3 linked regions of the Vulgatibacter sp. genome follow. The protein of the gene in region 1 binds, or shares a complex with, the protein of each later gene. Links are inferred from orthologs where the notes say so. Each region holds a gene or a part of one and is shown in the gene's direction. Other genes may lie near its edges. The genes, in order: secY, secG and secA.

Region 1 (9,973 bases):
CAAGTAAGGCGTTCCAAGCGATCGGATTGGCCTCGCGGCGCATGGAAGCGCCGCGAGGCCGTAAAGGAATGGAAGAATGGCTCGTTCTATCAAGAAAGGCCCGTTCGCCGATCAGTACCTCCTGAAGAAGGTGGATGACGCGAACGCCCAGAACAGGAAGCAGGTCATCAAGACCTGGTCGCGCCGCTCCACGATCTATCCCGAGTTCGTCGGGCATACCTTCGCGGTGCACAACGGTAAGAAGTTCGTCCCCGTCTTCGTGACCGAGAACATGGTCGGTCACAAGCTGGGTGAGTTTTCTCCGACCCGGACCTTCGGCGGCCACGCGGCCGACAAGAAGGTCAAGGGCCGGTAAGCGGGAGAAGCAACGCCATGGCTACCAAGAATTCTGCGGCGAACACCGCTTCCTCCGCCTACCTGCGCTACCTGCGCATCGCCCCCCGCAAGGTGCGGGCGGTTGTCGACACCGTGCGTGGGCAGCCGGTTGAGCGCGCCCTCGCAACGCTGCGCTTCACCCCGAAGGCGGCTGCGAAGCCCGTCGCCAAGCTGATCCGTTCGGCGATCGCCAACGCGGAGCAGAAGGCGAACGGCAACATCGACATCGACCGCCTCTACGTAAAGACGATCATGGTCGACCAGGGCCCGACCCTGCGGCGCTTCATGGCTCGCGCCATGGGTCGTGCGACCCGGATCAACAAGAAGACGAGCCACGTGACCGTCGAGCTCGGGGAGATGCGCTAGTGGGTCAGAAAGTTCATCCGATCGGCTTCCGGCTCGGCGTCATCAAGAGCTGGGACAGCAAGTGGTTCGAGGAGCGCAACTACGCCAAGTGGCTCCACGAGGACATCCGCATCCGCGAGTTCGTCAAGGAGAAGCTCGGCCACGCCGGCATCTCCCGCATCGAGATCGAGCGCGCTGCCAGCAAGGTGAAGGTCAACGTGCACACCGCACGTCCCGGCATCGTGATCGGCAAGCGTGGCGCCGGCATCGAGACGATCAAGAAGGACCTGCAGAAGTTCACCGCGAACGAGATCTTCCTGAACATCGTCGAGGTCCGTAAGGCCGAGACCGATGCGCAGCTCGTCGCCGAGAACGTCTGCACCCAGCTCGAGCGCCGCATCGCCTTCCGTCGCGCCATGAAGAAGGCCGTGTCCACCGCGCAGAAGTTCGGCGCCAAGGGCATCCGGATCGCGTGCTCGGGCCGGCTGGGTGGCGCCGAGATGTCCCGCTACGAGTGGTACCGCGAGGGCCGCGTGCCCCTGCACACCCTCCGTGCGGACATCGACTACGGCTTCGCCGAGGCGAAGACGACCTACGGCGTGATCGGCTGCAAGGTGTGGATCATGCGGGGCGAGGTCCTCCCGGGCGAGCGGGCGGTCGCCGATACCCGCAGGTAATCTGCGCCTCGTTTGCCGAGGCCTCTTGACGCGGTGGCGCGTTCGTGACATTTCACGCGCCCCGCTCGCTATTGAGCGAAGGATTTAACGATGCTTCAGCCCGCACGCACCAAGTGGCGCAAGATGCACAAGGGCCGGATGAGGGGCATGGCCCACCGGGGCTCCGAGCTCGCCTTTGGCGAGATCGGTCTCCAGGCCCTCGAGTCTGGGTGGATCACGTCCCGCCAGATCGAGGCGGCTCGTATTGCCCTCACCCGCCAGATCAAGCGTGGCGGCAAGGTCTGGATTCGCGTGTTTCCGGACAAGCCGATCACCAAGAAGCCCGCCGAGACCCGCATGGGTACCGGTAAGGGCAACGTGGAAGGTTACGTGGCCGTCGTGAAGCCGGGCCGCATCCTGTACGAGATGCAGGGTGTGACCGACGAGGTCGCCCTCGAGGCCCTCCGGCTCGCGGCCTTCAAGCTGCCGATCAAGACCAAGGTCGTCCGGCGCGACATGGTGGAGCTGTAAGCAATGACTGCGAACGAGCTGCGCGCGCTCTCGGGCGAGGACCTCCGGAACAAGGCTACCGAGCTGAAGGCGACCATCTTCGACATGAAGATGAAGCTGAAGACCGGCCGCCTGGATTCCACCGCGGACCTGGCCAAGACCAAGCGTGACCTTGCCCGGGTGAACACCCTCCTGCGTGAGCAGGAGATGGGCATCCGCCGCGAGACCAAGGCGTAGGAATCCCCGCCCACCGCGTACCCGTTGCGCGGTGGGCTCAACAACGTGCTCGGGTCGCTGCCGGCAAGGAAGCCGGGACGGGCCCGAGAGGGAAGGTGATCCGATGGAGCGCGGCCGTCCCAAGACCCGCATCGGAATCGTTACCTCGGACAAGATGCAGAAGACCGTGGTGGTCCGTGTCGACCACCGCGTCAAGCACCCGAAGTACGGCAAGTACGTCACGCGTCACGTCAAGTACAAGGCGCACGACGAGAACAATGCCTGCGCGATGGGCGACAAGGTCATGATCGTCGAAACCCGCCCGCTGTCGAAGGACAAGCGCTGGCGTGTCGTCGAGACGCTCGTCAAGGCCCCCACCGTCTAAGCAGCCCACCCCGCGGAAAGGCGCGCAGGATGCGCGAACCGCCCGCGGAAGGAGAGAGTCATGATCCAGGCCACCACGGTCCTCGACGTGGCCGACAACTCCGGTGCGAAGAAGGTCCAGTGCATCAAGGTACTGGGCGGTTCGCGTCGGCGTTACGCCAGCCTCGGCGACATCATCGTTGTTTCCGTCAAGGAAGCGATCCCCAACTCGAAGGTGAAGAAGGGCGACGTGCAGAAGGCCGTCGTCGTTCGCACCAAGATCGAGGTCGCTCGCCCCGACGGCAGCTACATCAAGTTCGACGTGAACTCCGCCGTCCTCATCAACAAGGACGAGGAGCCGATCGGTACCCGTATCTTCGGGCCGGTCGCTCGTGAGCTCCGCGCTCGCAAGTTCATGAAGATTGTCTCGCTTGCTCCGGAGGTTCTGTAACCATGCACATCAAGAAGGGTGACATGGTGAAGGTCATCTCCGGCAAGGAGAAGGGCAAGACTGGCAAGATCCTCGAGATCGACCGCGAGAAGCAGCGCGCGCGGGTCGAGGGTCTGATGGTGGTGAAGCGCCACCTCAAGCGTGGTCGTCTCCCCTCCGCGCCGGAAGGCGGCATCATCGAGAAGTTCGGCACCATCCACGTGTCGAACCTGATGGTCGTCGATCCCCAGACCAACGAGCCGAGCCGCATTGGCCACAAGCGCCAGGAGAACGGGAAGAACGTCCGTTTCTCCAAGCGCTCTGGCAATACGCTCGCCTGATTCACTGATCCGTCGGTGGTAGGCCCGAACGCCGGCGGAAGCAGGAGCTAGACAAATGGCCCAGATGTCGATGCGGGAGCGGTACGAGAAGGAAGCCGTCCCCGCCCTGATGAAGGATTTCGGCTACAAGAGCCGGATGCAGGTTCCCAGGATCACGAAGATCGTCGTGAACATGGGTATGGGCGAGGCCCTTACCAACAACAAGATCCTGGATGCCGCCGCCGAGGAGCTCGCCCAGATCGCCGGCCAGAAGCCGGTGCTGACGCGCGCTCGCAAGTCCATCGCGAACTTCAAGCTTCGCGAGGGCCAGGCAATCGGCGTGATGGTGACGCTCCGTTCCCAGCGGATGTTCGAGTTCCTCGAGCGTCTGATCGGCGTGGCGCTTCCCCGCGTTCGTGACTTCAAGGGTGTCTCCAGCAAGGCCTTCGACGGCGCTGGCAACTACACCCTCGGCGTTCGCGAGCAGATCATCTTCCCCGAGATCAACTACGACAAGGTCGAGAAGGTGAAGGGGATGAACGTCACGATCGTTACGACCGCGACGACCGACGAGGAGGGGCGCGCGCTCCTCAAGTACATGGGGATGCCCTTCCGCTCGTAAGAGCGAAAGCCGGGGAATAAGAATGGCCAAGCTCTCGAAGATGGCGCAGGCAAAGCGCAAGCCGAAGTTTTCGGTACGCCAGTACAACCGCTGCCCGCTTTGCGGACGGCCCCGGGCTTTCCTCCGGAAGTTCCAGATGTGCCGCATCTGCTTCCGGCTCCGGGCGCTCAAGGGTGAGGTCACTGGCGTGACCAAGTCCTCCTGGTAGTTTCAGGCGGATGGCAGGCCGGGGCCCATACCCGGCCAACCTAGATGGAATTGGCGTGCGACCGGACCACCGCATGGTGCGGCGAGGCGGCGCAGGCCCAGCAGTCAGGGAACCTCCTACATGGCTCAGGTGACCGATCCGATCGGTGACATGCTGACCCGGCTCCGCAACGCGGGGCGGGCGCGGCACGAGAAGACCGTGATTCCCGCCAGCAAGCTGAAGCGGGCGATCGTTCAGGTCCTCAAGGACGAAGGCTACATCAACGACTTCGTCTTCCACGAGGACAACAAGCAGGGCGAGTTGACCGTCTTCCTGAAGTACGACGGCGGCGACTCGGTGATTCGGCAGATCAAGCGCGTGTCCAAGCCGGGCCTCCGGCAGTACGTGCCGAAGGACGAGATTCCGCGCGTCCTGGGCGGCCTGGGCATCGCGATCCTCTCCACCAGCAAGGGCGTGCTGGTCGACCGTGAGGCCCGCAAGGCCGGCGTCGGCGGCGAGCTGCTCTGCACCGTGTTCTAAGCGAGGACCGACATGTCGCGCATTGGCAAGAGGCCGATCATCGTTCCCGACAAGACCAAGGTGCAGATCAACGGCAACGTGGTGAGCGCCGAGGGTCCGAAGGGGAAGGGCAACCTGACCTTCGGCGAGGGCGTCGAGCTCAAGCTCGAGGGCAACACCCTCACCGTGACCCGTGAGAGCGACGAGCCGAAGGCTCGTTCGATGCACGGTCTGACCCGCACCATCGTCAGCAACCTGGTCGAGGGCGTTTCCAGGGGCTTCGAGAAGACCCTCGAGATCACCGGCGTCGGTTACCGCGCCGAGGTCAAGGGCAAGGAGCTCCACCTCACCCTCGGTTATTCGCACCCGGTCGTCTTCCCGCTCCCCGAGGGCGTGACGGCGGCTACCCCGGCGCCGACCCGCGTGGTTCTCGGCAGCTGGAACAAGGTGCTGCTCGGTGAGACCGCCGCCAAGGTCCGGTCGCTCCGCGCTCCCGAGCCCTACAAGGGCAAGGGCATCCGGTACGCCGACGAGACCATCCGCCGCAAGCAGGGCAAGGCTGGCGCTGCCTAAGTGATTCGGGACCTCGGCGGGTAAGTCCTCATCCCGCCGGGAGCCGAAGGAGATTGCCGAAATGGCTGCAAATGTTCACAAGCGCAAGCTGAGCCCGCGCGAGCAGCGGGCGGCGCGCATCCGCAAGAAGCTCTCCGGGACCACCGAGCGTCCCCGGCTGACCGTCTTCAAGAGCAACAAGCACATCTACGCCCAGATCATCGACGACACGAAGGGTGCCACCCTCGCGTTCGCATCGACCCAGTCCAAGGAGCTCAAGGACCAGGTGAACGAGGCGGACAAGAGCGGCGCTGCGAAGCTCGTCGGCAAGCTCGTGGCCGAGAAGGCCAAGGCGGCGAACGTCAACCAGGTCGTCTTCGACCGGAACGGTTTCCCCTACCACGGCCGCATCGCTGCCGTGGCCGACGCTGCCCGTGAGGCGGGGCTGGAGTTCTAAATGGCTGCTGCACCGATCAATCCGAACGAGCTCGATCTCACCGATCGCGTCGTCAACATCAACCGCGTCGCGAAGGTCGTGAAGGGCGGTCGCCGCTTCAGCTTCGCAGCGCTGGTTGTGGTGGGCGACGGCAACGGCCACGTGGGCATCGGCCTCGGCAAGGCGAACGAGGTCCCCGAGGCGATCCGCAAGGGTGGCGAGCAGGCCAAGAAGCACCTGCTCCGCGTTCCCCTGCAGGGTTCGACGATCCCCCACGAGGCGCTGGGTCACTTCGGCGCAGGCTGGGTTCTTCTCAAGCCGGCTTCCGAAGGTACCGGCGTGATCGCGGGCGGCGCCGTCCGTGCGGTCCTCGAGGCCGCCGGTGTCCGCAACGTGCTCACGAAGATCCAGGGCACCCGTAACCCCCACAACGTCCTCAAGGCGGTCATGGACGCTCTCCGGCAGATGAAGTCGCCGGAAGAGATCGCTCGTGTCCGTGGCAAGGACGTCGCCGAGATTCTGCCCACCGCCTGATGGCGACGGGACGAGAAGAGGACGCGATGGCTCTCAAGGTGAAGCTCGTCAAGTCGTGGGCGGGCGCCCCGCAGGATCAGCGTGATACGGTCGCTGGCCTCGGGCTGTACAAGATGAACAGTGAAAAGATCCTCAAGGATACCCCGTCGGTCCGTGGCATGATTGCCAAGGTCCAGCACCTGGTTTCCTTCGAGGAGATCCCCGGTGATGCTCCCGTGCGCACGCGGCGCAAGGGCAAGGCCGGGCAGAAGGCGAAGGAGGCCTGAGCAATGGGCACCAACCTGCATAGCCTGAAGGCGCCGGCGAACAGCCGGCACCGGAAGAAGCGGGTCGGCCGCGGCCAGGGCTCCGGCCTCGGCAAGACGGCTGGCCGCGGTGGCAAGGGCCAGAAGGCCCGCACCGGCAACATGAACTTCGAAGGCTTCGAGGGCGGCCAGATGCCGCTCCAGCGCCGCCTTCCGAAGTTTGGCTTCAAGAACATCTTCCGCGTGGAGTACGCTGCGGTGAACTTGGACCGGCTCGAGGCCGCCTTCGAGGCGGGCGAGACGGTTTCGCCGGAGTCGCTGTACGAGAAGGGTGTTCTGTCGAAGAAGGGCCAGCTCGTGAAGATCCTCGGCCGCGGTGAGCTCTCCAAGAAGCTCACCGTTTCCGCGCACAAGTTCTCGACCACCGCCCGCGAGGCGATCGAGAAGGCGGGCGGTTCGGTGACGACGATCGAGCTTCACCCTGCGAAGGCAGAGGGTGAGGCCGGCAAGGCCTGAGCCTGACAACGGGGGCCCCCGGAGTTTCCGGGGGCCTTCGACCTTGTTCGAATTGGTCGAAGGGGAAGCAACTTGCTCGACGCCATCGGGAACATGTTCCGCATCCAGGAGCTGCGGAAGCGGATCATCTTCACGCTCTCGCTCCTCGCGGTCTACCGCCTCGGCATCTTCATCACCACCCCCGGCATCGACCGGGAGGCGATGCAGAGCTTCATGCAGTCGCAGGGCGGGCTGCTGTCTCTCTTCAACCTCTTCTCCGGTGGCGCGATCGAGCAGGCTTCGATCTTCGCCCTGGGGATCATGCCGTACATCTCCGCGAGCATCATCATCCAGCTCCTCGCGGTGGTGATCCCGGCCCTGGAGCGCCTCCAGAAGGAGGGCGAGCTCGGGCGGCGGAAGATCACCCAGTACACCCGCTACGGCACCATCGCCCTCGCCGTCGTGCAGGGCCTCGGCATCTCGTTCTGGCTCGAGGGCCTCGGCACCGCAGCACAGGCTGGCGCCGGCCTCGCCGCGCCCGTCGTGCTCGAGCCGGGCTGGGGCTTCCGGTTCATGACGGTGATCACCCTCGCTTCCGGCACCGCGTTCATCATGTGGCTGGGCGAGCAGATCACCGAGCGGGGCATCGGCAACGGCATCTCGCTGGTCATCTTCGCGGGCATCGTCGCCGGCATCCCGGACGCGATCTTCCAGACCATCAACTGGTTCAGCACCGATCAGATCGACGCCTTCTCGCTCCTCGTGATCGGCGTGATCATCCTCGCTGCCATCGCCGGCGTGGTCTTCATGGAGCGCGGCCAGCGCCGCATTCCGGTGCAGTACGCCAAGCGCGTGGTGGGGCGGAAGACCGTCGGTGGCCAGACCACCCACCTGCCGCTGAAGGTGAATGCATCGGGCGTGATTCCGCCCATCTTCGCCTCTTCGATCCTGCTCTTCCCTGCGACGCTCGCCGGTTGGTTCCCGGCGCTGAAGGGCTTCTCGGATCGCCTCCAGATCGGCGGCTGGGAGTACAACACCCTCTACGTTCTCCTCATCGTGTTCTTCGCCTTCTTCTACACCGCGGTGACGTTCAACCCGGTGGATGTGGCGGACAACATGAAGAAGCACGGCGGCTACATCCCGGGCATCCGTCCGGGCAAGAAGACCGCCGACTACATCGACCGGGTCCTTACCCGGCTGACCTTCGGCGGCGCCGGCTACCTGGCCATCGTCTGCGTGCTCCCCACCATTCTCATCAACACCATGAACACGCCCTTCGCCTTCGGTGGTACGGCGCTGCTCATCGTGGTGGGTGTGGCCCTGGATACGGTGCAGCAGATCGAGAGCCACCTGATCACCCGGCACTACGAGGGCTTCACCGGCGCTCATGGTCCCCGGATCCGCGGTCGTCGCGTCGCTGCCCGCTGAAGCGGGCGGCCCCGGCCTGACCCGGGTTTGAACACCAGCCGGGGCGTCTCCCGTGGGAGACGCCCCGTGCGCTTCGAGGCGGCAGCGCAGAGAGATCCCCTCTCGACGCGCCGCGGAGAGCCGACATGAATCTCGTCTTCCTCGGGCCCGCCGGTTCCGGCAAGGGCACGCAGGCCAAGAAGCTCGAAGCCGACTTCGGCGTGGTGCAGATCTCCACCGGCGATCTTCTCCGCGATGCGGTGCGCATGGGCACCGAGCTCGGCCAGCAGGCCGACCCGCTGATGAAGCAGGGCAAGCTGGTCCCGGACGACCTGGTGGTCGGCATCATCGAGGAGCGCTTCCAGCGCGGCGGCCTCGAGAAGGGCTTTCTCCTCGACGGCTTCCCCCGGACGCTGCCGCAGGCGGAGGCGCTCGACGGCATGCTCGAGCGCAACGGGCTGAAGATCGACAAGGTCCTCTCGCTCGAGGTCCCCGAGGAGCTGCTCTACGAGCGGATCACCGGGCGTCGCTCCTGCCCGAAGTGCGGCACGGTCTACCACGTCAGCAACGCGCCCCCGAAGCGCATGGGCTTCTGCGACGTGGAGGGCGAGCCGCTGGTGCAGCGCAGCGACGACAGCCCCGAGAAGCTGGCCAACCGCCTCGAGGTCTTCCGCACGGAGATCCCGAAGGTGAAGGAGCATTACGCGCGCATGGGCCTCCTCGCGGAGATCCACGGCGTGGGGACGCCCGACGGGATCTACACCGAGATCCGGAAGGCGCTGGGCAGGTAAGCGGATGGGTGTGCAGCTCAAGAGCCGGGCGGAGATCGCCGCGATGCGGGAGGCGGGGCGGGTGGTTGCCACCATCCTCGCCGCGCTGCGCGACGCGACCAGGCCCGGCGTCACCACCGGCGACCTCGACGACCTGGCAGCGGAGATGATCCGCAAGGCCGGGGTGAAGTCCGCCTTCAAGGGCTACGCGCCCGGTGGCCGCAAGCCGTTCCCCGGGGTGATCTGCGCCTCGATCAACGAGGAGATCGTCCACGGGATCCCGTCGAAGCGGCGTAAGCTGCGGGACGGCGACATCATCGGTCTCGATTTCGGCATCATCCAGGACGGCTGGTTCGGCGATTCCGCCGTGACCGTCGCCGTCGGCGAGGTGCCGGAGGAGACCGCGAGATTGGTCCGGGTGACGAAGGAGGCGCTGGATCTGGGGATCGCCCAGGCCAGGCCCGGCAACCGGATCTACGACATCGGCGCCGCCATCCAGGCCCACGTCGAGGCCCACGGCTATGCCGTGGTCCGCGACTTCGTGGGGCATGGGGTGGGGCGTCGCCTCCACGAGGAGCCGCAGGTTCCCAATTACGGCCCTGGTGGCCAGGGAATGCGGATCAAGCCGGGGATGGTCCTCGCCATCGAGCCGATGGTGAACGTCGGGACCTGGCAGGTGGAGGAGCTGGACGACGATTGGACCGCAGTCACCGCCGATGGCAAGTTGTCTGCTCATTTCGAGCACACCATCGCGGTGACCGAGGACGGGCCGGTCGTTCTCACCCTCCCGTAAGGGGAAAGGGTGGGGTGCAAGGCAAGATGGGCAAGAAGGGCTTGTCGGCGGGTAAGGAATATGCTATCCCCCGCCGGCTTTTGATTACCAGTGACTCCCGCGAGCGTCGTCAAGCGCTCGGTTGCGGGAAGTCGATCACCTGGCTGCGGAGCGAGCGATGAAGGTGCGGGCATCCGTCAAGAAGATTTGCGAAAAGTG
Region 2 (9,718 bases), 140 kb from region 1 along the record:
CGGGAGCGGACGGCATGACCCAGCGAAAGAAGAGGCCCACCGCGGCGAGCGCGGTGGGCCGGAGCCCCTGCCCACCGGCAGGAGCCGGCGGGCAGAGCGTGGACCGACGTCAGCCGGCTGCGGGCTCGAGCGGCCGGAAGAGCGGAACCGGCTCCGCCTCGGTGGCGCCCTGGCGCTTTCCGGCGCCGAGCGGCACGTAGGCGCCCACGGCGTCGTCCCACTCCCGGAGCTCCGCGTGGCCCACGTCGTAGAACCAGGCGTGGAGCCGGACCTCGCCTGCCTCGACCTTGCGCCGCAGCACCGCGTAGGCAGCGGCGTTCTCGAGCTGGAGCCGCGCGTTCAGCTGGGCCGCCTCCTCGGCGGTGGCGTCGGGCGGCAGCCTGGCGAGGAGCCCGTGTGCCTGCTCGAGCCAGCGCTCGACCGAGGGCATCGCGCCCTTCTCCGGCGGCCGGAGCACGGCGTTCATCGCGCCGCAGGCCGAGTGGCCGCAGACCACCACGTCGGTGACGCCGAGCACGGCGATGGCGTACTCGATCGCGCTGCCGACGGTGCCGGACGCATCGGAGTCGGGGTGCGGCACCAGGTTGCCCACGTTGCGGACGATGAAGAGCTCGCCCGGATCGCTGGAGGTGATCAGGTTCGGATCGATGCGGCTGTCGGCGCAGGTGATGAGCAGCGTGTGCGGGCTCTGGCCGCTTGCCAGCTGGTCGAAGAGCGGTCCGTAGCGGACGCGCTCGTCGCGCTTGAAGCGCTCCACGCCGTGGAGCAGGCGGTCCCGGGGGCCGACGCCGGTCTTGGCGAGGAGCCTGGCCACGTCCCCTTCGCTGGCGGAGAAGAGCTTCGCGACCTTCTCGCCGTGCTCCTGCTTGCGGAGTACCAGCTGCAGCGCCGGATGGAGGCCGTGCAGGGCGATCCGATCCTTGCGCCCGAGGACGTCCTCGACGATGCCGATCAGGATCTCGCCGGCGGTGCTGTCGATGGCGGTGACCTTCGCCATGTCGAGGACCACGCCCTGGCCAGGCTCCGCCTGGCCGATCTCGTTGCGGAGCTTCTCGAGGCGCGCCGCCGCGAGGAAGGTGAGCGGACCGGAGACGAGGAAGCGGTGCGGCCCCGTCGACTCGATGGCGAGGCGGTCGTGGTGCGCGCGGCCGAGCCGGATCGCGGCGATGGCGAGGGCGGCGAGCACGCCGGCCTGGACGCCGACGATGAGGTCGGTGGCCACGATCACCACGAAGGTGACGGCGTAGACCACCGCCTCCGAGCGGGAGCTCTTCCACAGGGCGATGAGCTCGCGGGGGTGGAGCATGCGCATCGCGGTGGCGAGGAGCACGCCGGCGAGGGCGGCGATGGGGATCCGGGCCATCACCGGCGCGAAGAGGTAGACGGCGCCGATGAGGACGAAGGCGTGGATGATCGCCGAGCGCCTGGTGCGGGCGCCCGACTGGACGTTCAGGGCCGAGCGGGCGATCACGCCGGTGACCGGGATGCCGCCGAAGAGCGCCACCGCCGCGTTGCCGATGCCCTGGCCCACCAGCTCCTGGTCGGGGTCGTGGCGCTCGCCGTTGCGGGCGAGCTTGTCCACGGCGCCGCTGGAGAGGAGCGTCTCGAGGGAGGCGAGGAGGTAGACCACCAGCGCCGTGCCGAGCAGGGGCAGGAGGTTGCCCTCCGGCAGCGCCGGCAGGGAGGGCATCGGCAGCGAGGCGGGCAGGGCGCCGATCAGCTCGACGTCGAGGCCGAGCGCCACCGCTGCCACCGAGGGAACCACCACCGCGACCAGCGGGGCGGGGAGCTTCGGGGCGATCTTCGGCAGGCCGAGGGCGATCGCCACCGTGGCCACGGTGAGGACCAGGGCGCCGGGGTGCGCCTGGCCGATCATCGCGCCGAGGTGGGTGAAGACGTCGATGACGTGGCTCTGCGCCGGGGGCGGCAGGCCGAAGGCCCGGGGCAGCTGGCCCACGAGGATGATGGCGCCGATGCCCGCGGTGAAGCCGGCGATCACGGGGACCGGGACGAAGCGGATCAGCTTGCCCAGCCCGAGGACGCCGGTGAGGAGCTGCAGGGCACCGGTCACCAGGCCGATGACGAGCAGCCCCCCGAGGCCGTGGTTCTCCACCGCCGAGGCGATCAGCACCGCCATCGCCGCAGCGGGGCCGCTCACGGCGAGCGGCGTGCCGTTGAAGAGGGCGCAGGCGATACCCGCGACGATCGCGGTGACGAGGCCCACCTCCGGCGCGACGCCGGAGGCCAGGGCGATTGCCAGGGAGAGGGGGATGGCGACGCACGCCACCGTGAGGCCGGAGACGACGTCCTCGCGGAGGTAGCGCGGGGAGAGCATGGCCTTCCACTGGGGAAGGAGCTGGGAGAAGCCGAGGTCGAGACGCAATCCTGCCGTGCGCGGCTTCTGCCGCGTGGTTGCCGAAATCTGGTTCATCTGTCCGTTTGACTCGCTCGTTGGCTCGCGGGCCTGGCCGGCGCGGGCACATACCGGTGCCGGCGCGGGTGGACCGCGGACGAAAATCCGCTGACGAGCCGAGCGGCGCGCACACGTCTGCCCGGTACTCCCCGCGCTCGTTGCCGCAGGAGCGGAAACGACGACGAGGGGACTGCCACGGCCCAACCGCTTCGAAGCGGAGGGCGTAGCCCGGGTGTACGCGTGGCGTCACCGCACGGCGCTGCTTGCACGAGCGCCCGGCATCCGTGGATGCGAGGCGTTCGACGCTGCTTTCAGGCGGCGAGCGATTGTTCTTGGGTGTCGTCGGGACCGACGTGCCTGCGGAGCAGGAGACGGCGCCTGCGCTGCGGGGTCCGCTTTACCGGCGGCGCCTGCCGCTCACGCCTGCGCGCGGGGCTGGACCTGCCGGTGCGCCGGCGCCGGGGAGGCTGCCGGGACCCTACCTGGGCCGAACGCCGCACGCCCACGTGGTGCATCCGGACCTTCTCCTCCTCCTCGAAGACACCGCCCACCGGCGCGGGGCCGGACGGATCGATGGGCACCAGGCGCATCGACGGGGGAGCGCCGAAGGCCATCGCCAGGGTGAGGAGGAAGCTGATCCAGAGAGGGGCGTTCATGACGTTGCGGTGCGTAAGGATGCGGGCCCGTAACACGGGTTGCGAAGAGAAATTTCCTTTTTTGGGATCCGGTTCGGGGAGGGCGCGCCAACGGAAACGTTGGTTGCGATGCGAAAGGGCAGCGTGCTACGTTGCGCCGCTTTCCGGGGGGCTCTCCCGGCTGACTTCCTTACCCGAGAATCGGCCCATGGAACTCGCGATCTCCATCCTGCACGTGCTCGTCTGCATCTTCCTCGTCCTGACCATCCTGCTGCAGGCGGGCAAGGGCGCGAGCGTCGGCGCCGCCTTCGGCGGTGCCGGCAGCCAGACCGTCTTCGGCGGCCGCGGCGCGCAGACCTTCCTCAGCAAATTGACCACCGCCGCAGCGGCGATCTTCTTCATCACCTCGCTGGCGCTCTCCTACGCCTCGACTGCCGGCGGTACCGGCTCGCTCCTCGAGGGCGAGACCGCGGCGCCCGCAGCCGCGCCGGCCCCGACCACCGGCGAGGCCAAGCCCGAGACCCCGCCCACCACCAGGGCCCCTGCCGACGCAGGTGGCGCGCAGCCCGAGGCGGTCGAGCCCGCCCCCGAGGCGGCAGAGCCTGCGCCCGCAGCGGAGTAGGCCTCTCCCGGTGGGAGATGAAAACGGGGTCCACGCTACGGCGTGCGACCCCGTTTTCGTTTTTCCGGGGGCGGGAGGAACTCCAGGCCGGCGGCACCGGCGCCCGTCGGAGAATGGCCCTGCGCCGGCGGAAGAGGGCCGATCGCACGCTGGTTCAAAAAAACGAGCGACGACGAAAAAAGAAGTTGCACGCCCCCGGGGGCGTTGGTAAACACCCGCTCACTTCGGCGGCGACGCCGGAAGCAAAAAGCCAAGTGAATATGCCCAGGTGGTGGAATTGGTAGACACACCATCTTGAGGGGGTGGCGCCGCAAGGCGTGCGAGTTCGAGTCTCGCCCTGGGCACCAAAGAGAGGGGAATCCGAGTCATCGGGTTCCCCTTTCGCTTGTGCTCCGATCGCTTCCTCCCCGCGGGACCGGATCCATCCGGGGCGTCCCCTCCCCGCCGCAGCTGCGATGCGCAACCTCCCTGCCGGAGGTCTCCCATGCACGCGGATTGGCCGGCGCTGCCCTACGACAGCTGGAAGGACACCCTCGCCACGCTCCATCGATGGACGCAGGTCGCGGGCAAGGTCCAGCTCGCCTTGACGCCCCTCGTGAACCATTTCTGGAACGCGGGGATGCGCGTGGGCGTCCGTGGCCTCACCAGCGGCCCGATCTGCGTGCAGGGGGTCGTCTACGAGCTCGCCTTCGATTTCCTGCGCGACCGCTTCGTGATCCGGAGCAGCGAGGGCCGGGAGGAGTCGCTGCCCCTGGAGCCCCGCACCGTCGCCGATTTCTACGAGAAGGCCCTGCAGATGCTCGCGTCGTTCGGCATCGAGCCTGCGATCAGCGACAAGCCCTGCGAGATCGCCACCGAAGCGATCCCCTTCCGCCAGGACACGCTCCATTTCGCCTACGACCCGGAGGCGGCGCGGACCTGGTGGCGGATCCTGCGGCAGACCGTCTCCGTCTTCGAGATCTTCCGGTCCCGCTACGTCGGCAAATCGAGCCCGGTGCTCTTCTGGTGGGGGAGCTTCGATCTGGCGGTGACGCGCTTCTCCGGCAACCGGGCGCCGGTACGGCCGGACGCGGGGCCGATCACCCGCGAAGCCCACTCCCACGAGCAGAGCAGTGCCGGGATCTGGCCCGGCACGCCGGAGCTCGGCGGCCCGGCCTATTTCGCCTACACCGCGCCGGCGCCCCGGGGGCTCTCCGTGCAGCGGATCGAGCCGGAGGAAGCCTGGTACGACCACGGCTTCGGCGAGTTCCTCCTGCGCTACGAGGACGTGCGGCGGGCGGACGATCCGGTGGCGACACTCCTCGGCTTCCTGCAGAGCAGCTACGAGGCGGGGGCGCGGCTCGCGGGCTGGGAGCGCACCCTGCTGGAGCGGCAGCGCCCTGCGGGCCAGGACTTCGCCGGGGCGCCGCCGGAGAGCGCGCTCCACCCCTCGCCCTGACCGCGGGGCAGTGTCCGCTGCGGCACCAGGCAGGCCCGCGCGGCACCGTCGCCGCCGAAGAAAGGAGAGCCAGGAAGGCCGGGCGGCGGTAGTTTCGGTGCCGGGGGCGGATGGCCCGCCCGGGAGGTGCGCACATGATCCAGTCGTCGCAGCCCAGCCCGCTGGCGCCAAGGCGCCTCGAGGTCTTCGACACGGTCCTGCGGGAGATCGTCTGGGAGACCCACGACACGGTGACGCTGGTGCTCGATCCGGGCGAGCACCACCGCAACTACACCGCGGGGCAATTCGTCTCGATCGACCCGGGACAGTTCCGGGAGCTCAAGCAGCAGATCGCCTATTTCGAGAAGGCGAAGGGCAAGCGCGAGCCGGTCCGCGCCTATTCGATGGCCTCCACACCGGACGAGCCCCACCTCGCGATCACGGTGAAGGAGGAGGAGTTCCTCGAGGACTCCACCGAATTCCCGCCGCTCCTCTCGCCCCTGCTGGTCCACGGCCTCGAGGTGGGCCGGAAGATCACGGTGAAGGGCTACAGCGGCTTCTACCACCTGCCGCCGGACGTGATGGAGCAGACGGGCCACGTGGTCCACGTCACCGCGGGCTCCGGCGTGGTACCCAATTTCGCGATGGTGAAATGGGCGCTCCGGCACCTGCCCGATCTGCGGCACACCTTCGTCTACTCGAACAAGACCTGGGCCGACACCATCTTCGCCAGGCAGCTCACCGAGATGGAGCAGGGGAGCGGCGGCAGGCTCCGCGTGCTCCACTGCCTCACCCGCGAGCCGAGCGTCCCTGCGGAGAGTCCCTGCGCGCGGCTCGGCCGGATCAACACCGAGCTCCTCGCCGACGCGATCCCCGATCCGGAGAGCTGCCTCGTCTTCGCCTGCGGCCCGGCGATCACCCGCTGGGACAAGAAGGCGGCCCGGGCGAGGGGGGAGGAGCCGAAGCCCCGCTTCCTCGAGACGGTGAAGGAGCTCCTCGCCGAGCGGGGCGTGCCCCGGCAGCGGCTCCATACCGAGGCCTACGGCTGATCGGTTGCCCGGTACCGGGCCGCTCCCCATCTCTACCGGCAGGCGAACGCCTCCTCGTCCCACCGACGGGGAGGCGTCTTCGTAGGCGCAAGGGGCAAGTCCTCGCGGTTTCGGGCATTTCCTGTCCCGACGGGCTCTGATTGACGATTCAATCAGGGCATGGCGCAATGCGGCATACGGGTTTATGAAAGGGAGATGCAGCGCGATGCTGCGCTGCGGCGTTCTTTTGGGAAGGAGTCCCCGATGGCTTCCGATTCTTCGAATTTCTTCCGCGACAACGAGGACCTCCTCTTCCAGTTCGAGCAGGGCTTGAAGTGGGAGGAGATCGTCGAGCTCACCGAGAACGGCTATACGCTGCCCGATGGCCCGAAGAACCTCGACGAGGCCCGGGGCTTCTACGACGAGGTGATGGACGCCACGGGCGAGTTCGCCGCGAAGGAGATCGCGCCAAGGGCTGCGCGCATCGACGCGAAGGGCACCCACCTCGAGAACGGCGACGTGGTCTTCTCGGAGGAGCTCGACGCGGTCTTCGCCGGCCTCAAGGAGCTGGGCCTCTACGGCCTCTCCATCCCCCGCGAGCTGGGCGGCTCCAACTGCCCGATGGCGCTCTACTTCGTCGCCGGCGAACTGATGGCCCGGGCCGACGTCTCGGTGATGACCCACTTCTCGTTCCACGGCGGCATCGCCTCGGCGATGCAGCTCTACGCCGACAAGGAGGGGAGCACCGTCTACGAGAACGGGCGGATCGTGAAGACCCGCTGGGAGCGGGAGATCGCCGAGATCGCCGCAGGCGAGAACTTCGGCTGCATGGTCCTCACCGAGCCCGGCGCCGGCTCCGATCTCGCCGCGATCCGCACCACCGCCGAGGAGCGGGACGGCAAGTGGTACCTGAACGGCGAGAAGATCTTCATCACCTCCGGCCACGGGCAGTACCAGTTCGTGCTGGCGAAGACGGAGAAGGAGGGCGGCCTGAAGGGCCTGTCGCTCTTCCTCGTGCCCCGCCGGATCGAGCGGGACGGCAAGCAGGTCGACAACGTGGTCGTGACCAAGGTCGAGGAGAAGCTCGGCCACCACGGCTCCGCCACCTGCTCGCTGCAATACGAGGACTCGGTCGGCGAGCTGGTGGGCAAGCGCGGCCAGGGCTTCGAGCTGATGCTCCTGCTCATGAACTCCGCCCGGATCGGCGTGGGCTTCGAGGCGATCGGCAACGCGGAGGCGGCGCTGCGCATGGCCCGCGACTACGCCACCGAGCGCGTCACCATGGGCAAGCCCATCGCCCAGCACGAGCTGGTCGCCGAGAAGCTCCTCGACATGGAGATCTGGATCCGGGCGATGCGGGCGCTGGCCTTCGAGGCCGTGAACGCGGTGGAGATCAGCACCAAGCTCGAGCTCAAGCTCCGCAACGACCCGCCCGCCGACCCCGACGAGAAGGCCCGCCTCGAGCAGCGGCAGAAGCGGCTCACCCGCAGGGCCAGGCGCCTCACGCCGCTCCTCAAGCTGATCACCTCGGAGAAGTCGGTGGAGATCAGCCGCGACGCCATGCAGATCTTCGGCGGCATGGGCTACATCGACGAGACCGGCGCCCACAAGCTGCTCCGCGACGCGCTGGTGATGCCGGTCTACGAGGGCACCACCCAGATCCAGGCGCTGATGGCCACCAAGGATCACCTGCTCTGGGCGGTTCGCGATCCGGGCGGCTTCGTGCGGCGCGCTGCACGCGCCCGGCTCCTCTCCCGCACCGCCTCGACGCCCCTCGCCCGGGACGTGAACCGCGCCGACGCCATCCTCCACTCGACCACCGAGACGATCCTCCTGCGCATCTTCGGCAAGAAGGTGCGGAGCGAGTGGGAGGGGGGCCTCCGCGGCAAGGAGCCCACGCAGATGGGCCGCTACCTCGCCCGGCAGTTCCTGCGGCAGTGGGACGTGAAGGCCGACTTCTCCCACGGCCTGCTCCACGCGGAGCGGCTGGCGCGGATCCTCACCGACGTGGCGATCGGGAAGATCCTCGTGCGCCAGGCGGAGCGCTTCCCCGAGCGGCGGCAGCTCGCCGAGCGCTTCGTGCGGAAGATGCTGCTCCGGGTCGAGGCGACGGCCCGGGAGATCGAGGCGAGCGACGACAGCGTCTTCGAGTCGATCGCGGCGCAGCAGGAGAAGGCCGAGACGGCCTGATCGCCATCGCCGCTGCAGCGCATGGGAGGCGGGGCGGCAGAGGCTGCCCCGTTTCTCGTTCATGGGAGGAAACGCCGTCGCCTCCCGTGGAAGCGCAGCAACCGCTCGGGGAAGGCCCGTTCCCCTCGCTTCACGAGCGGTGAAGGGAGCGGCGAAAGTGCTTCCGTTTCGCGTGCAGCACCTGCCGCCCGTTCGCCCGCAGCCGTGCAGCTCCTCGGCAACCCAAGCCCATGCTTGGCTGCACCTCCTACCCATTCGCACACTCATCGTCGCGAAGTTCGGCCGTTTTCGGGGCCAAGGGGGTTTGGGCGATGGTGGAGGCTGGACGGGGCCGCTTGGCGGCCTGGTGGGGGGCGGCGTGTGTCGTCGCCACGATGTCCGTGGGTTGCGGCGAGGATCGTCTGATCGACTGGCCACTGGCGCTGCCCGACGGAAAGCCACTCACGGAGAAGTTCATTCCGACGGTGATCATCCCGCCGGAGCTCGGCGCACCGGCGCCGCTCCTGCCGCCGGAGGCGGAGAAGCCGGAGGGGTTCGGGGTTCTGGCGCAGGGCGGTGCGAGCTGCGCCGGGGAGCCGGTGCAGCTGCAGGCGCGGGCCTTGAGCGGAATCGGGCCCTGGACCTTCCTGTGGGAACCGGCCGAGGGGCTCTCCGATCCCACCGCGCCGGATCCGGTGGCGACCGGTGTCGAGACCCGGAACTACACGGTGACCGTCACCGATGCCACGGGGCAGAGCGCCGAGGCGACAGTGCTGGTGGAGCGGCGGGCGCTGCCGGTCGCCGCCTTCTCGATCGTCGGCGCGGACAACGTCGCCTGCGCGGGTGAGGAGTTGGTGCTCGACGGCAGCGCATCGAGCGCGAGCGACGGCGGCGCGCTCACCTACGCGTGGGATCTCGACGGCACGCCGGAGAGCACGGAGGCGAGCGGCGCCTCGACGAGCTTCCTTCCGAGCGCGGATTCGACGCTGACTCTCACCGTCACCGATGCCGGCGGGTGCAGCGCCAGCGTCTCCCAGCCCTATACCGTTCGGCCCCTGCCGCAGGTGAGCGCCGGTACGGATGGCGGCCTCTGCCTCGGCGGCTCGGTGCGGCTCGGCGGCCCGGCGCAGCCCGGGCTCACCTACGCGTGGTCGCCTGCAGCGGGCTTGAGCGATCCCACCGCCAGCGATCCGCTGGCGACGCCGGGCGCCGACGTGAGCTACACGGTCACCGCCACCGACGGCTTCGGCTGCGCGGCGAGCGACACCGTGCAGCTCGCGGTCAACCCGCTCCCGGTGGCGGACGCGGGACCCGATCGCGAGGTGGCCCGCGGCGGCGAGGTGCGCCTCGTCGGCAGCGCCAGCGGCGGCACGCCCGGCTATTCCTTCGCGTGGACGCCTGCCAACACGCTCGACAACGCCGCGGTGGCGCAGC
Region 3 (10,434 bases), on another replicon or contig:
TCGAGGTGGTGCGCTCCGCGGACCGGGTGCTCCTCGTCAACAACCCGCGCCTCGACTACTTCTCGATCCTCCGGGCCAAGCTGCGCTGGGGGCTGCGCTGACCGGGCAACGGGAGATCACAGGTCCGCCGGGGCGCCTTTTCGCCAATGTCAGACCCCTCTGCTAAGACGCAGATCATCCGTTCAGGTGAACGGTTGAGCAGAGGAGGCTTCCGATGCTGGCTGCGTTGCGAATCGAATCCCTGGCAATCCTCTCGTCCCTCGAGGTCCGCTTCGACCGGGGCTTGAACGTCCTCACCGGCGAGACCGGCGCCGGCAAATCGATGCTGGTGGACGCCCTGGCGCTGCTCCTCGGCGGGAGGGCCGACCCCGGCGCGATCCGGGCCGGCTGCGACGAGGCGGTGGTGGAGGGGCTCTTCGTGGGGACGGGCCTGGGGGAGCGGGCCGCTGCCCACGGCCTCCCCGCCGAGGGCGACGAGCTCCTCGTCCGCCGCACCATCTCCCGGAACGGCAGGAGCCGGGTCCACGTCAACGGCGCCCTGGCCACGGTCTCGCTCCTCGGCGGGCTCACCCGCGGGCTGGTCGATCTCTGCGGCCAGCACGAGCACATCTCGCTGCTCAAGCGGGAGCGGCACCTGGAGCTCCTCGACGGTTATGCGGGGATCGAGGCGGCGCGCCTCGCCTACGAGCGCCGCTACGCCGAGCTCCTCCGGCTGATCCGCGAGCGGGACGAGCTCCTCGCCGCGGCGCAGGAGCGGATCCGGCGCAGGGAGTGGCTCGAATTCCAGCTCAAGGAGCTGGACGAGGTGGCGCCGGAGGCGGGGGAGGACGAGCGGCTCGCAGAGGAGCGGCGGCTCCTCGCCTCCACCGAGCGGCTCCGGGAAGTGGCGGCCTCGGTGGAGAACGCGATCTACGCGGGGGAGGGCGCCGCTGCCGATCTGGTGGCGAGCGCGCTCCGGCGCCTCGAGGAGGCGGCGCGCCTCGACGAGCGGCTCACCGCGCCGGTGCAGCTCCTCGGATCGGCACGGGCGGAGCTGGACGAGGCGGGGCGGGTGCTGGGGCGCTACGCCTCGGGGCTCGGCGGCGACCCCGCCCGGCTGGCCGAGATCGACGAGCGGCTCGAGAGCCTGCGGCGCGTGGCCCGCAAGCATGGCGGCAGCCTCGCCGCAGCGCGGGAGCGCCAGGCCGAGATGCGGGGGGAGCTCGAGCGGCTCGGCGGCGAGGAGAGCCGCGCCGGATCCCTCGACGAGACGATCGAGCGGCTGGGCCGGGAGGTCCGCGCCGACGCGGCCCGGCTCTCGGCGGAGCGCCGCGCCGCTGCCGGTCGCTTCGGCGCGGCGGTGGGGGAGGAGCTGGTGCGGCTCGGCCTCGGCAAGGCCTCCCTCGGCGTCGGCTTCTCTCCAGCGGAGGGGATCGTCCTCGACGAGGAGCAGGTCGGGCCCCGGGGCCTCGAGGAGGCGGAATTCTTCTTCTCCGCCAACGCAGGGGAGGAGGAGCGGCCGCTGGTCCGGGCCGCGAGCGGCGGCGAGCTCTCCCGGGTCCTCCTCGCCCTGAAGCGTGTCCTCTCCCACGCCGATCCCGTGGGGATCTGGGTCTTCGACGAGGTCGACGCCGGGATCAGCGGCGCCACCGGTCTGGTGGTGGGGCAGATGCTCCGGCAGATCGCACGGGAGCGGCAGGTGCTCTGCGTCACCCACCTGCCCCAGGTGGCGGCCCATGCAGACGTGCACCTCCACGTCTCCAAGGAGGTGGTGGGCGAGCGGACCCACGGGAAGGTCGAGGTGCTCGGCGACGGCGAGGCCCGGCAGCGGAGCCTCGCGCGGATGCTCTCCGGGAGCGAGGAGCGGCCGGCAGCCCTCGCCGCTGCGGCGGAGCTCCTCGAGACCGTGCGCGAACGTCCTACACGCAGGCGCCGCCGTGCTGCATGAAAGCCGAAATACTCCACGGCGGTGCCCGCGCGGTACGGCATACTGTCTTGCCGCCGCAGCGCATTTGCAGCTAGGTTCCCGCCGTTTTGCGGGCCCGGTGCGCGAGCGCGAGAGAGAGGGCCGGACGGAGCGCATGAGGATTCGGTGCGTTGGACAGACCGACGTCGGCAGGCGGCGCGAGCGCAACGAAGATGCGTTCCTGATCGACGAATCCCTCGGGCTCTTCGTCGTCGCCGACGGCATGGGCGGCCACGCCGGCGGGGACATCGCCTCTCGTCTCGCGGTGGAGACGGTGGGATCGGTGCTGCGCGAGGCAGCCGCCGATCCCAGCGGCCCCTTCGCGGCGGAGGCGCCGCTGCCCGAGTCGCCGCTGCCGGATCTCCTCCGCAGCGCCGTGGAGAAGGGCTGCGCGGCGATCTTCCGGCGGGCGCAGGAAGAGCCGGAGCTCTCCGGCATGGGGACCACCGTCACCGCGCTGCTGCTGCGGGAGGCCGACGCCTTCTTCGCCCACGTGGGCGACAGCAGGGCCTACCTGGTGCGCGCCGACCTGATCCAGCAGATCTCCGAGGACCACTCCTTCGTCCACGAGCAGGTGAAGGCCGGGGTGATCACCGCCGAAGAGGCGCGTTACTCGCGGTTCAAGAACATCATCACCCGCTCGGTGGGCTTCGAGGAGCAGGTCCTGGTCGACCTGATGGGCCTCGTCGCCGAGCCCGGTGACGTCTTCGTCCTCTGCTCCGACGGCCTCGCCAACCTGGTCGAGGATCACGAGATCCACGACCTCGCCAGGGAGAAACCCCTCGAGGATCTCCCGGCGGCGCTCGTCGATCTCGCCAACGAGCGGGGCGGCGACGACAACATCACCGTCGTCGCGGTCCGCCTCGAGAGCTGATCCCACCCGGAGCTGTCGCCCCGAGCTGCCAGAGGGCCGTGTGCAATCGAGGTGCGCCCGTGTGCGCCGAGGGCGCACTTCCAGTTGCCTTTCGGGGCGGATCGGGCGGCTTTCAAGTTGACGTCCAACATTTGGCTCGCCTAGCGTCCATCCCTTCGCCCGCCTGGCCGGTTGGCGGCAGCGCCCGGTGCCTAGATTGTCCACCGGGACTGCCGCTGCTGGACGAGGCCGGGGGCGACGAAGGAAGCGGAGGACGCTTGGCAAACCGCACGTACACGTTGATGGTGATCCCGGACCGGGACTCGCACACCCGCAGGTACCGGGTGCAGACGCGCTGGCTGGTCCGCGGCGGTGTTGCCCTGGGGCTGGTGCTGCTCGCCCTCGCCGGGGCCGGGATCCACTACGCGAGTGTTCTCGACCGGCTCGGTGAGAACCGGCTGCTCCGCGACGAGAACACCCAGCTCCGGACCCAGCTCCGGCTGGTGCAGGAGAAGATCGTCCACATCGACGAGACCCTCGACCGCGTGGAGCGCTTCGACCAGAAGCTGCGCGCGATCACCGCCCTCGACGATACCGAGCGCGGCCTTCCCATCGGCCCGGTGGACGGTCCGCAGGGCGAGGAGGAGCCAGGGGCGGAGCAGGCCGGCATCGGCGGCAACGAGCCCGACGAGGCGATCGACGATCGCCTCGAGTCGCTGGTGGAGGAGGCGGCGCGCAACGAGCGCAGCCTGGCCGAGCTCCATCGCTACTTCGAGGACCAGCGCAGCCTCCTCGCCTCCACCCCGTCGGTGTGGCCCGCCCGTGGCTGGGTCACCTCGGATTTCGGCCTCCGGGTCGATCCCTATACGGCGGAGCGGGTGATGCACCGGGGGATGGACATCGCCAACCGGCCGGGTACGCCGGTAATCGCGCCCGCCGACGGCGTGGTGGTCTATGCCGGCGTGGAGGGGGGCTACGGCAAGGTCCTCGTCGTCGACCACGGCTACGGCGTGAAGACCCGCTACGGCCACCTCGCCGATTTCGCCGTCCGGCTGGGCGAGCGGGTGAAGCGCGGGCAGAAGCTCGGCGGCGTGGGCAATACCGGGCGCTCGACCGGCCCCCACCTCCACTACGAGGTCCGGGTCAACGGCATCCCCGAGAACCCCCGCAAATTCCTCCTCGAGTAGCGGGCGAGCGCCGGCCCGGAAATCCCCGGGCCTCCACCGCCGTTCTACGCTGCAAGGCTGCAAGACCTTTGCGGGCCCCGCGGAAAGCCTCCGTGGGGCCCGTTCGATCGAAATGGCGGTCCACTCGCCGGGGGACTTTTCAATTTCGGTCTGTTACTAGTTCGCGGTTCGACGCAGCGCTGCCGCTGTGGCCTCCGCACCCGGGAAAACCCAGATGTTCGACTCCATCGTCAAGAAGTTCATCGGGACCAAGAACCAGCGCGAGCTGAACAAGCTCAAGCCGCTGGTGGCCCGCGTCAACGAGCTCGAGCCACGGATGAAGGCCCTCAAGGACGAGGACTTCGCCACGCAGACCGCCGCGTGGAAGCAGGAGGTGGCCAACGGCCGCGCCCTCGACGACCTCCTCCCGGAGGCCTTCGCCGCCTGCCGCGAGGCGGCGTTCCGCGTCCTCGGCCAGCGCCACTTCGACGTGCAGCTCATCGGCGGCATGGTCCTCCACTCCGGCCGCATCGCCGAGATGCGCACCGGTGAAGGCAAGACCCTCACCGCGACGCTCCCCTCCTACCTGAACGCGCTCGAGAACCGCGGCGTCCACGTCGTCACCGTGAACGACTACCTGGCCCGCCGCGACTCGGAGTGGATGGGCCGCGTCCACCACTTCCTCGGCCTGCAGGTCGGCTGCGTGCTCCACGGTCTCACCGACGCCCAGCGCCAGGCCGCCTACGGCTCGGACATCACCTACGGCCAGAACAACGAGTTCGGCTTCGATTACCTCCGCGACAACATGAAGTTCCGGCTCTCGCAGTACGTGCAGCGCGAGCTCAACTTCGCCATCGTCGACGAGGTGGACTCGATCCTCATCGACGAGGCCCGCACCCCGCTGATCATCTCCGGTCCCTCCGACGAGGCCACCGACCTCTACGGCAAGATCGACCGGGTGATCCCGGGCCTGGTCCGCGACACCGACTACACCATCGACGAGAAGGCCCGGTCGGTGATGCTCACCGACGACGGCATCGAGAAGCTCGAGAGCCGCCTCGCCATCCCGAACCTCTACGATCCCTCCGAGATCGAGACCCTCCACCACATCGAGCAGGCCCTGCGCGCCCACACGCTCTACCGGCGCGACAAGGACTACGTGGTGAAGGACGGCGAGGTGCAGATCGTCGACGAGTTCACCGGCCGCCTGATGCCGGGCCGCCGCTGGTCCGACGGCCTCCACCAGGCGATCGAGGCCAAGGAAGGTGTGAAGATCGAGGCCGAGAACCAGACCCTCGCCACGATCTCCTTCCAGAACTACTTCCGCATGTACACGAAGCTGTCCGGCATGACCGGTACGGCAGATACGGAAGCGCCCGAGTTCGCCTCGACCTACAACCTCGACGTGGTGGTGATCCCCACCAACCGGCCGATCCTCCGCAAGGACGAGGAGGACGTGGTCTACAAGACCGAGCGCGAGAAGTTCAACGCGGTGGCCGAATACATCGGCGAGCTGAACACGAAGGGCCAGCCGGTCCTCGTCGGCACCGTCTCCATCGCCAAGAGCGAGGCGCTCTCCACGCTGCTGAAGAAGCGCGGCGTGCCCCACGAGGTCCTCAACGCCAAGCAGCACGAGCGCGAGGCGAACATCGTCGCGCAGGCGGGCTCGCGGGGCGCGGTCACCATCGCCACCAACATGGCGGGCCGCGGTACCGACATCATCCTCGGCGGCAACGCCGAGGCCCGCGCGATGCAGGAACTCGGCCCCGCGCCGATCCTCCTGGTCAACGAGGACGGCACCCCCGGCGAGACCCCCGAGGAATTCGCCGCCCGGCAGGCTGCCTACGACGCGCGCAAGATCGAGCTCACGAAGAAGTACGAGGAGGAGGTCGCCCGGGAGCGCGACGAGGTGAAGCAGGCCGGTGGTCTCTTCATCCTCGGCACCGAGCGCCACGAGAGCCGCCGCATCGACAACCAGCTCCGTGGCCGCGCCGGCCGCCAGGGCGATCCCGGCGGCAGCCGCTTCTTCCTCTCGCTCGAAGACGATCTGATGCGGATCTTCGCCAGCGATCGCATCTCGCGGATCATGGAAACCCTCGGCATGAAGGAGGGCGAACAGATCGAGCACAAGTGGCTCACGCGGTCGATCGAGAGCGCGCAGAAGCGGGTCGAAGGCCACCACTTCGACGCCCGCAAGAACCTGCTCGAGTACGACAACGTGATGAACCAGCAGCGCAAGACGATCTACCGGATGCGCCGGGAGGTCCTCGCCTGCGGTGCCGATCGTCCGCTCGTGGAGTTCGACGAGGATCCGAAGACCAAGAAGAAGACCCGCATCGAGAAGGTCTTCTCCTGGGAGGATCAGCAGGAGCGCGTCCTCGACTTCTTCGAGGAGGTGATCCTCAACCTCGCCGGCACCCACCTCCCGGAGAAGGGTGACCAGGACTACGAGGGGATGAGGGAAGGGGTGCGCGAGCAGTTCGGCATCGACTTCGAGATCGCCCCCGGCACCCCGCGCGCCGAGATCGAGGAGAAGCTCTTCGAGGCGGTGGAGCAGACCTGGAAGCAGAAGGAAGAGCACCTCGGGATGGACACCGACGGTGTCCCGGTCCTCCGGAAGTTCGAGCAGTGGCTCTCGCTCCAGGCGATCGACACCCTCTGGAAGGACCACCTCCTCCAGATGGATCACCTGCGCCAGGGCATCGGCCTTCGCGGCTACGGCCAGAAGGATCCGAAGGCCGAGTACAAGAAGGAAGGCTTCAACTACTTCCAGCAGATGATCTACCGGATCAAGGAGCAGGTCACCCGTGAGCTCTTCCGGATCCAGGTGGTGAGCAAGGAGGAGCGCGAGCGCCAGGAGGCTGCAGCCCGCGCCGCCGCCGACCTCGAACGGAAGATCGCCGAGCAGCGCAAGCGCCAGCGGATGGTGGAGAGCCACGCCGACGTAGCCACCGCCAACGCCGGCAGCGGCACCCAGCCCACGCCGAGCCAGGCGCAGGCCGCTTCCGCAGCCGCCTCGGCGCCGCAGCCCCAGACGCCGGTGACGCGCGAGGGCCCCAAGGTCGGTCGCAACGACCCCTGCCCCTGCGGCTCGGGCAAGAAGTTCAAGAAGTGCCACGGCGCCAGCGAGGAAGCCGGCGCCTGATCGCGCTGCCTTCCCGGCGCTGAAGCGAGAAAGCCCCCGTTGCCAGCTGGCAGCGGGGGCTTTCTCTTTGGCGCTTCGGGTCGGTCAGGGCTGCAGCGGCAGCCGCCAGACGCCGGCCTGGTACGAGGCGACGAGGAACTCGCCGTCGGTCGCGATCAGCTCGTAGAGATCGGCCTCGAACTCGCTGGTCTCGGCGCTGCGCTGCGCCCAGGTGGCGCCGCCGTCGGCGGAGGCCCAGATCCCCTCGTCCGCTGCGACGGCGCCCGGTCGGTCGAGGAGGACGAGCAGCTCGTCGCCCACCTCGATCAGCGAGGCGGCCACCGACGGCCTCCACGGCGGGCCGTCGCTCCCAGGCTCCGCGGGAGGCGTCTCGAGGAGCGGCGCCGGCGCACCGGCCAGCGGCTCCCAGGTAGCGCCGCCGTCCGCGGAGGCGTAGAGTCCCGGCGCGATCCCGCCCATCTCGAAGAGCGCCACCAGCCGATCGCCGTGCTCCACCACCGCCCGCAGCGTCGCCGGGAAGCTGCCCTGCTGCAGCTCGATCCGCGGCGAACCGAGCGGGCCCTCCCAGATCCCGTTGGCGCCCACCGAGCGGAAGAGGCCCGAGCGCACCGAGGTGAAGAGGGTGCCGCCTGCGGCGAAGACGCCGTTGCACGGCTCGTAGAGCTGCTCCATCAGGTTCGCGCCGGCCGTGGGCAGCCCCTGCCGCGCGGCACGCCAGGTCGCCCCGCCGTCGACGGAGTGGAGGATCCCGACGCTGGTCGATTCGTTGGCCCCCTCGGATCCCTCGACCCGCTCGAGGCCGCCGGTGCAATACCAGAGGCCGGTATCGTCGGCATGGAGCCCGACCACGTTGCGGGGCTGGTTGCCGGCGGTGCCGTTGTAGTGCGGCATGCCGGAGGCCAGCGGCGTCCAGCTCCTGCAGCCGTCGCCGGAGCGCCACATGCCGAAGTGGGCGGTGCCGATCCAGAGCTGCCCCTCGTGGAGTTCGAGGGTGCCGAGGCCGTCGTAGCCGATCTTCTCGCCGGGGTTCTCGACGGGCTTCGGGCAGACCTCCCAGGTGCGTCCGCCGTCGTCGCTGCGCTGGATCATGGTGCCGTCGACGATCGCCCAGGTGCTCGCGCCGTCGCTCACCATCGACCACGCGCTCCCGCGCACCGGCCCCTGCGCGTGCACCTCGAAGGCGCCGCTCGCCTCGTTCCAGCGCTCGAGCACGCCGCTGTCGGTGGTGCGGAAGACGCCGTCGGGGCCGATCGAGGCGGCCCTGGTGACGAAGCCGTTGCGCAACCCCGGGTCGAAGAGATCCCACGAGCCGTCGGGGTTGCGGAGCCTGGTGGCGCCGCCGCCGGAGTTGAGGAAGAAGAGCCCCTCCGGCGCCATCCCCAGCCAGGACTTCGAGAGGGCGGGGACCTGGAGGAAGGTGCCGTCGTCCCAGCTGGCGCCGCCGTCGTGGCTCACCCAGGCGTTGGGAAGGATCTGGTTGCCGGTGCTCTCCTCGCTGAAGCCGAAGAGCGAGCCCCGCCACTCGAGGAGCGGCTGCCGGCCGATTCGCACCGGCGGCACGAGCTCCTCCCAGCTCCTGCCGCCGTCGCTGGAGAGGAGGGTGGCGCCGTGGACGTCGACGCCGGAGATGGTCTCCTCGCCAGGGACCAGCGAGGTCAGCTGGACGTCGAGCTCCTCCCAGGCGATCGCGTCGGGGCTGTAGCGGACCGCTGGGCCCTGCTCGCCCTGGTAGAGGATCCAGACCTCGCTGCCACGGGCCTGGATCGTCGAGGCGAGGATCGGCTCGGTGGTCCAGCTCTCCCCCCAATTCCGCGACGAGAAGACGACGCCACCGGCGTTGCGGACGAAGAGGGTGTTGCCGGCGATCACCACCTGGTCCTGGCGCAGCGAGGGCAGCGCCGCCGACGGGGTCCAGGTGGCGCCGCCGTCCTGCGAGACGAGGACGTGGGTGTAGCCGGAGACGGCGATGCGCTCGCCGCTCACCGCCATCGCGATGGCGAAGCCGAAGCTGCCGGGGCCGGTGGGCGCCTCCCACGCAGCAGGGGCGGGCTTCACGACGCAGCTGCCGGCGCTGCAGATCGCCGCGCCTTCGCAATCGGCGTCGGCGGTGCAGGCCTGCGGCTCGGGATCCGGTCGCTGGCTGCCGGGGGGAGCGGCTTCGCTGCCACAGGCGGCGGCTGCCCAGCAGAGCAGGGGGAGCAGGAGATTGCGCTTCACGGCTGCACCTCGATCGTCCAAGAGAAGGTCGCCTCGCCCTCGAGGCCGACCCGGTCGGTTGCGGTCACGGTCACCGAGCGGGGGCCCGGGGCGACGTCCTCGAGCTCCCACGGCGAGCTGCACGGCGCCGGATCCTGCAGATCGAGCGCGCAGGTGAAGGTGCAAGGCTCGCCCTCGCAGGCGAACTCGAACGAAGCGGAGGTGGCGGTGGTGACCTCCCCGGGCGTTGCGTCGAAGCGCACCGCCGGCGCGGTGTCGTCCACGGTGAAGGGGACGGCGAAGGGCGCGCTGGCATTGCCGACCCAGTCGGTGGCGATCACCTCGAAGAGATGGGGGCCCTCGGCGAGGCCGGCGAGGAGCACAGGCGACTCGCAGAGCGCGAAGGGCGATCCGTCGAGGCTGCAGGAGAGCGGGCAGATCCGCTGCTCGTCGCAGGCGAAGGCGATGGTGGTCGCGGGCTCGCGGAAGGCGGCGGGGGGAAGCTGCTCGAAGATCACGCCGGGTGGCGTGAGGTCGATCTCCCATTGCCAGCGGTGGCGTCGCTCGTTGCCGATGGCGTCGATCGCCTTGATCCAGAGGACCCACTCTCCCTCGCCGAGCTCGCCGAAGGTGTGGGGCGAGGTGCAGGGCTCGTAGAGCTCCTCGTCGCCGAGGGCGCAGAAGGTCTGGCAGCCCTCCTCGAGGCAGACGAACTCCCACACCGGCGCGGGATCGTTGCTGAAGAGGCCGGGCCCCCCGCGGCGCTCCACCTCCGGGCCGGCGGTGTCGATCGTCCAGCTGTAGGTCGCCGGCTCGCTGGTGCTGCCGTCGAGGATCGCACGGACCTGGAAATGGGCCTGGCCGTCCGTGTTGCCGACCACGTGCGGCGAGGTGCACGGCAGCCAGCGATCCCCCACGTCGCCGCATTCGAAGCGCGCCCCCGGCACGCTCGAGAAGCGGAAGGTGGCGCTGGAGCTGTTCGACGGATCGGGCGGAACCTCGTCGAGGGAGATCGGCGGCGCCTCCAGCTCGACCGACCAGACGTGGATCGCCGGCTCGCCCGGATTGCCAGCGGCGTCGGTGGCGCGGACGCGGAGCTGGTGCTGTCCCTGATCGAGGGCCTGGGTGC

What was found.
Region 2: secY (region 1) and secG share a complex: the UniProt entries of both Escherichia coli proteins name them as parts of the sec protein translocase complex. The link is inferred for Vulgatibacter sp. from one-to-one orthologs.
Region 3: the proteins of secY (region 1) and secA are in contact, whole or in part, in a crystal structure (PDB 3DIN), measured with the Thermotoga maritima proteins. The link is inferred for Vulgatibacter sp. from one-to-one orthologs. Residues at the interface, in WP_004081795.1 of Thermotoga maritima: Glu108, Gly109, Glu110, Glu111, Ala236, Glu237, Arg238, Arg239, Ile240, Thr241, Ile242, Gln243, Tyr244, Ala245, Arg246, Arg247, Val248, Thr249, Gly250, Arg251, Arg252, Val253, Tyr254, Gly256, Ala257, Ser258, Thr259, Tyr260, Leu261, Pro262; in WP_004082002.1 of Thermotoga maritima: Glu261, Ala262, Arg263, Lys300, Ala301, Arg302, Thr303, Ile304, Ile305, Leu323, Tyr324, Asp325, Pro326, Val329, Ser330, Tyr333, Ile336, Lys340, Phe345, Val349, Glu363, Phe364, Tyr374, Ser375, Gly376, Gly377, Glu393, Ile395, Thr482, Ser483.

Annotation. Positions count from the first base shown.
Region 1 is NZ_JAWLCN010000006.1:2,540-12,512, forward strand. What follows is about bases 6,125-9,076. They hold secY (preprotein translocase subunit SecY), read left to right. Parts: upstream 6,125-6,919; coding sequence 6,920-8,233; downstream 8,234-9,076. Other genes in these bases: rpmD (50S ribosomal protein L30), read left to right, coding at 6,125-6,331; rplO (50S ribosomal protein L15), read left to right, coding at 6,335-6,826; ACESMR_RS14930 (adenylate kinase), read left to right, coding at 8,359-9,003; map (type I methionyl aminopeptidase), read left to right, coding at 9,008-9,076. Also shown: rplB (50S ribosomal protein L2), read left to right, coding at 1-7; rpsS (30S ribosomal protein S19), read left to right, coding at 77-355; rplV (50S ribosomal protein L22), read left to right, coding at 373-741; rpsC (30S ribosomal protein S3), read left to right, coding at 741-1,397; rplP (50S ribosomal protein L16), read left to right, coding at 1,488-1,907; rpmC (50S ribosomal protein L29), read left to right, coding at 1,911-2,123; rpsQ (30S ribosomal protein S17), read left to right, coding at 2,227-2,487; rplN (50S ribosomal protein L14), read left to right, coding at 2,548-2,916; rplX (50S ribosomal protein L24), read left to right, coding at 2,919-3,236; rplE (50S ribosomal protein L5), read left to right, coding at 3,301-3,837; ACESMR_RS14890 (type Z 30S ribosomal protein S14), read left to right, coding at 3,860-4,045; rpsH (30S ribosomal protein S8), read left to right, coding at 4,166-4,564; rplF (50S ribosomal protein L6), read left to right, coding at 4,577-5,116; rplR (50S ribosomal protein L18), read left to right, coding at 5,178-5,552; rpsE (30S ribosomal protein S5), read left to right, coding at 5,553-6,065; more of rpmD, read left to right, coding at 6,092-6,124; and 2 more genes. UniProt on the Escherichia coli protein: The central subunit of the protein translocation channel SecYEG. Consists of two halves formed by TMs 1-5 and 6-10.
Region 2 is NZ_JAWLCN010000006.1:142,734-152,451, forward strand. Bases 2,267-4,963 are described here. They hold secG (preprotein translocase subunit SecG), read left to right. Parts: upstream 2,267-3,256; coding sequence 3,257-3,670; downstream 3,671-4,963. Other genes in these bases: ACESMR_RS15520 (SulP family inorganic anion transporter), read right to left, coding at 2,267-2,431; ACESMR_RS15525 (hypothetical protein), read right to left, coding at 2,725-3,069; ACESMR_RS15540 (DUF5996 family protein), read left to right, coding at 4,155-4,963. Also shown: more of ACESMR_RS15520, read right to left, coding at 110-2,266; more of ACESMR_RS15540, read left to right, coding at 4,964-5,108; ACESMR_RS15545 (oxidoreductase), read left to right, coding at 5,243-6,136; ACESMR_RS15550 (acyl-CoA dehydrogenase family protein), read left to right, coding at 6,380-8,305; ACESMR_RS15555 (Ig-like domain-containing protein), read left to right, coding at 8,617-9,718. UniProt on the Escherichia coli protein: Subunit of the protein translocation channel SecYEG. Overexpression of some hybrid proteins has been thought to jam the protein secretion apparatus resulting in cell death; while this may be true it also results in FtsH-mediated degradation of SecY.
Region 3 is NZ_JAWLCN010000001.1:597,340-607,773, forward strand. What follows is about bases 3,897-7,309. They hold secA (preprotein translocase subunit SecA), read left to right. Parts: upstream 3,897-4,199; coding sequence 4,200-7,109; downstream 7,110-7,309. Other genes in these bases: ACESMR_RS02770 (M23 family metallopeptidase), read left to right, coding at 3,897-3,985; ACESMR_RS02780 (WD40/YVTN/BNR-like repeat-containing protein), read right to left, coding at 7,194-7,309. Also shown: ACESMR_RS02755 (NAD(+)/NADH kinase), read left to right, coding at 1-101; DNA repair protein RecN, read left to right, coding at 215-1,927; ACESMR_RS02765 (Stp1/IreP family PP2C-type Ser/Thr phosphatase), read left to right, coding at 2,061-2,819; more of ACESMR_RS02770, read left to right, coding at 3,077-3,896; more of ACESMR_RS02780, read right to left, coding at 7,310-9,326; ACESMR_RS02785 (hypothetical protein), read right to left, coding at 9,323-10,434. UniProt on the Escherichia coli protein: Required for protein export, interacts with the SecYEG preprotein conducting channel.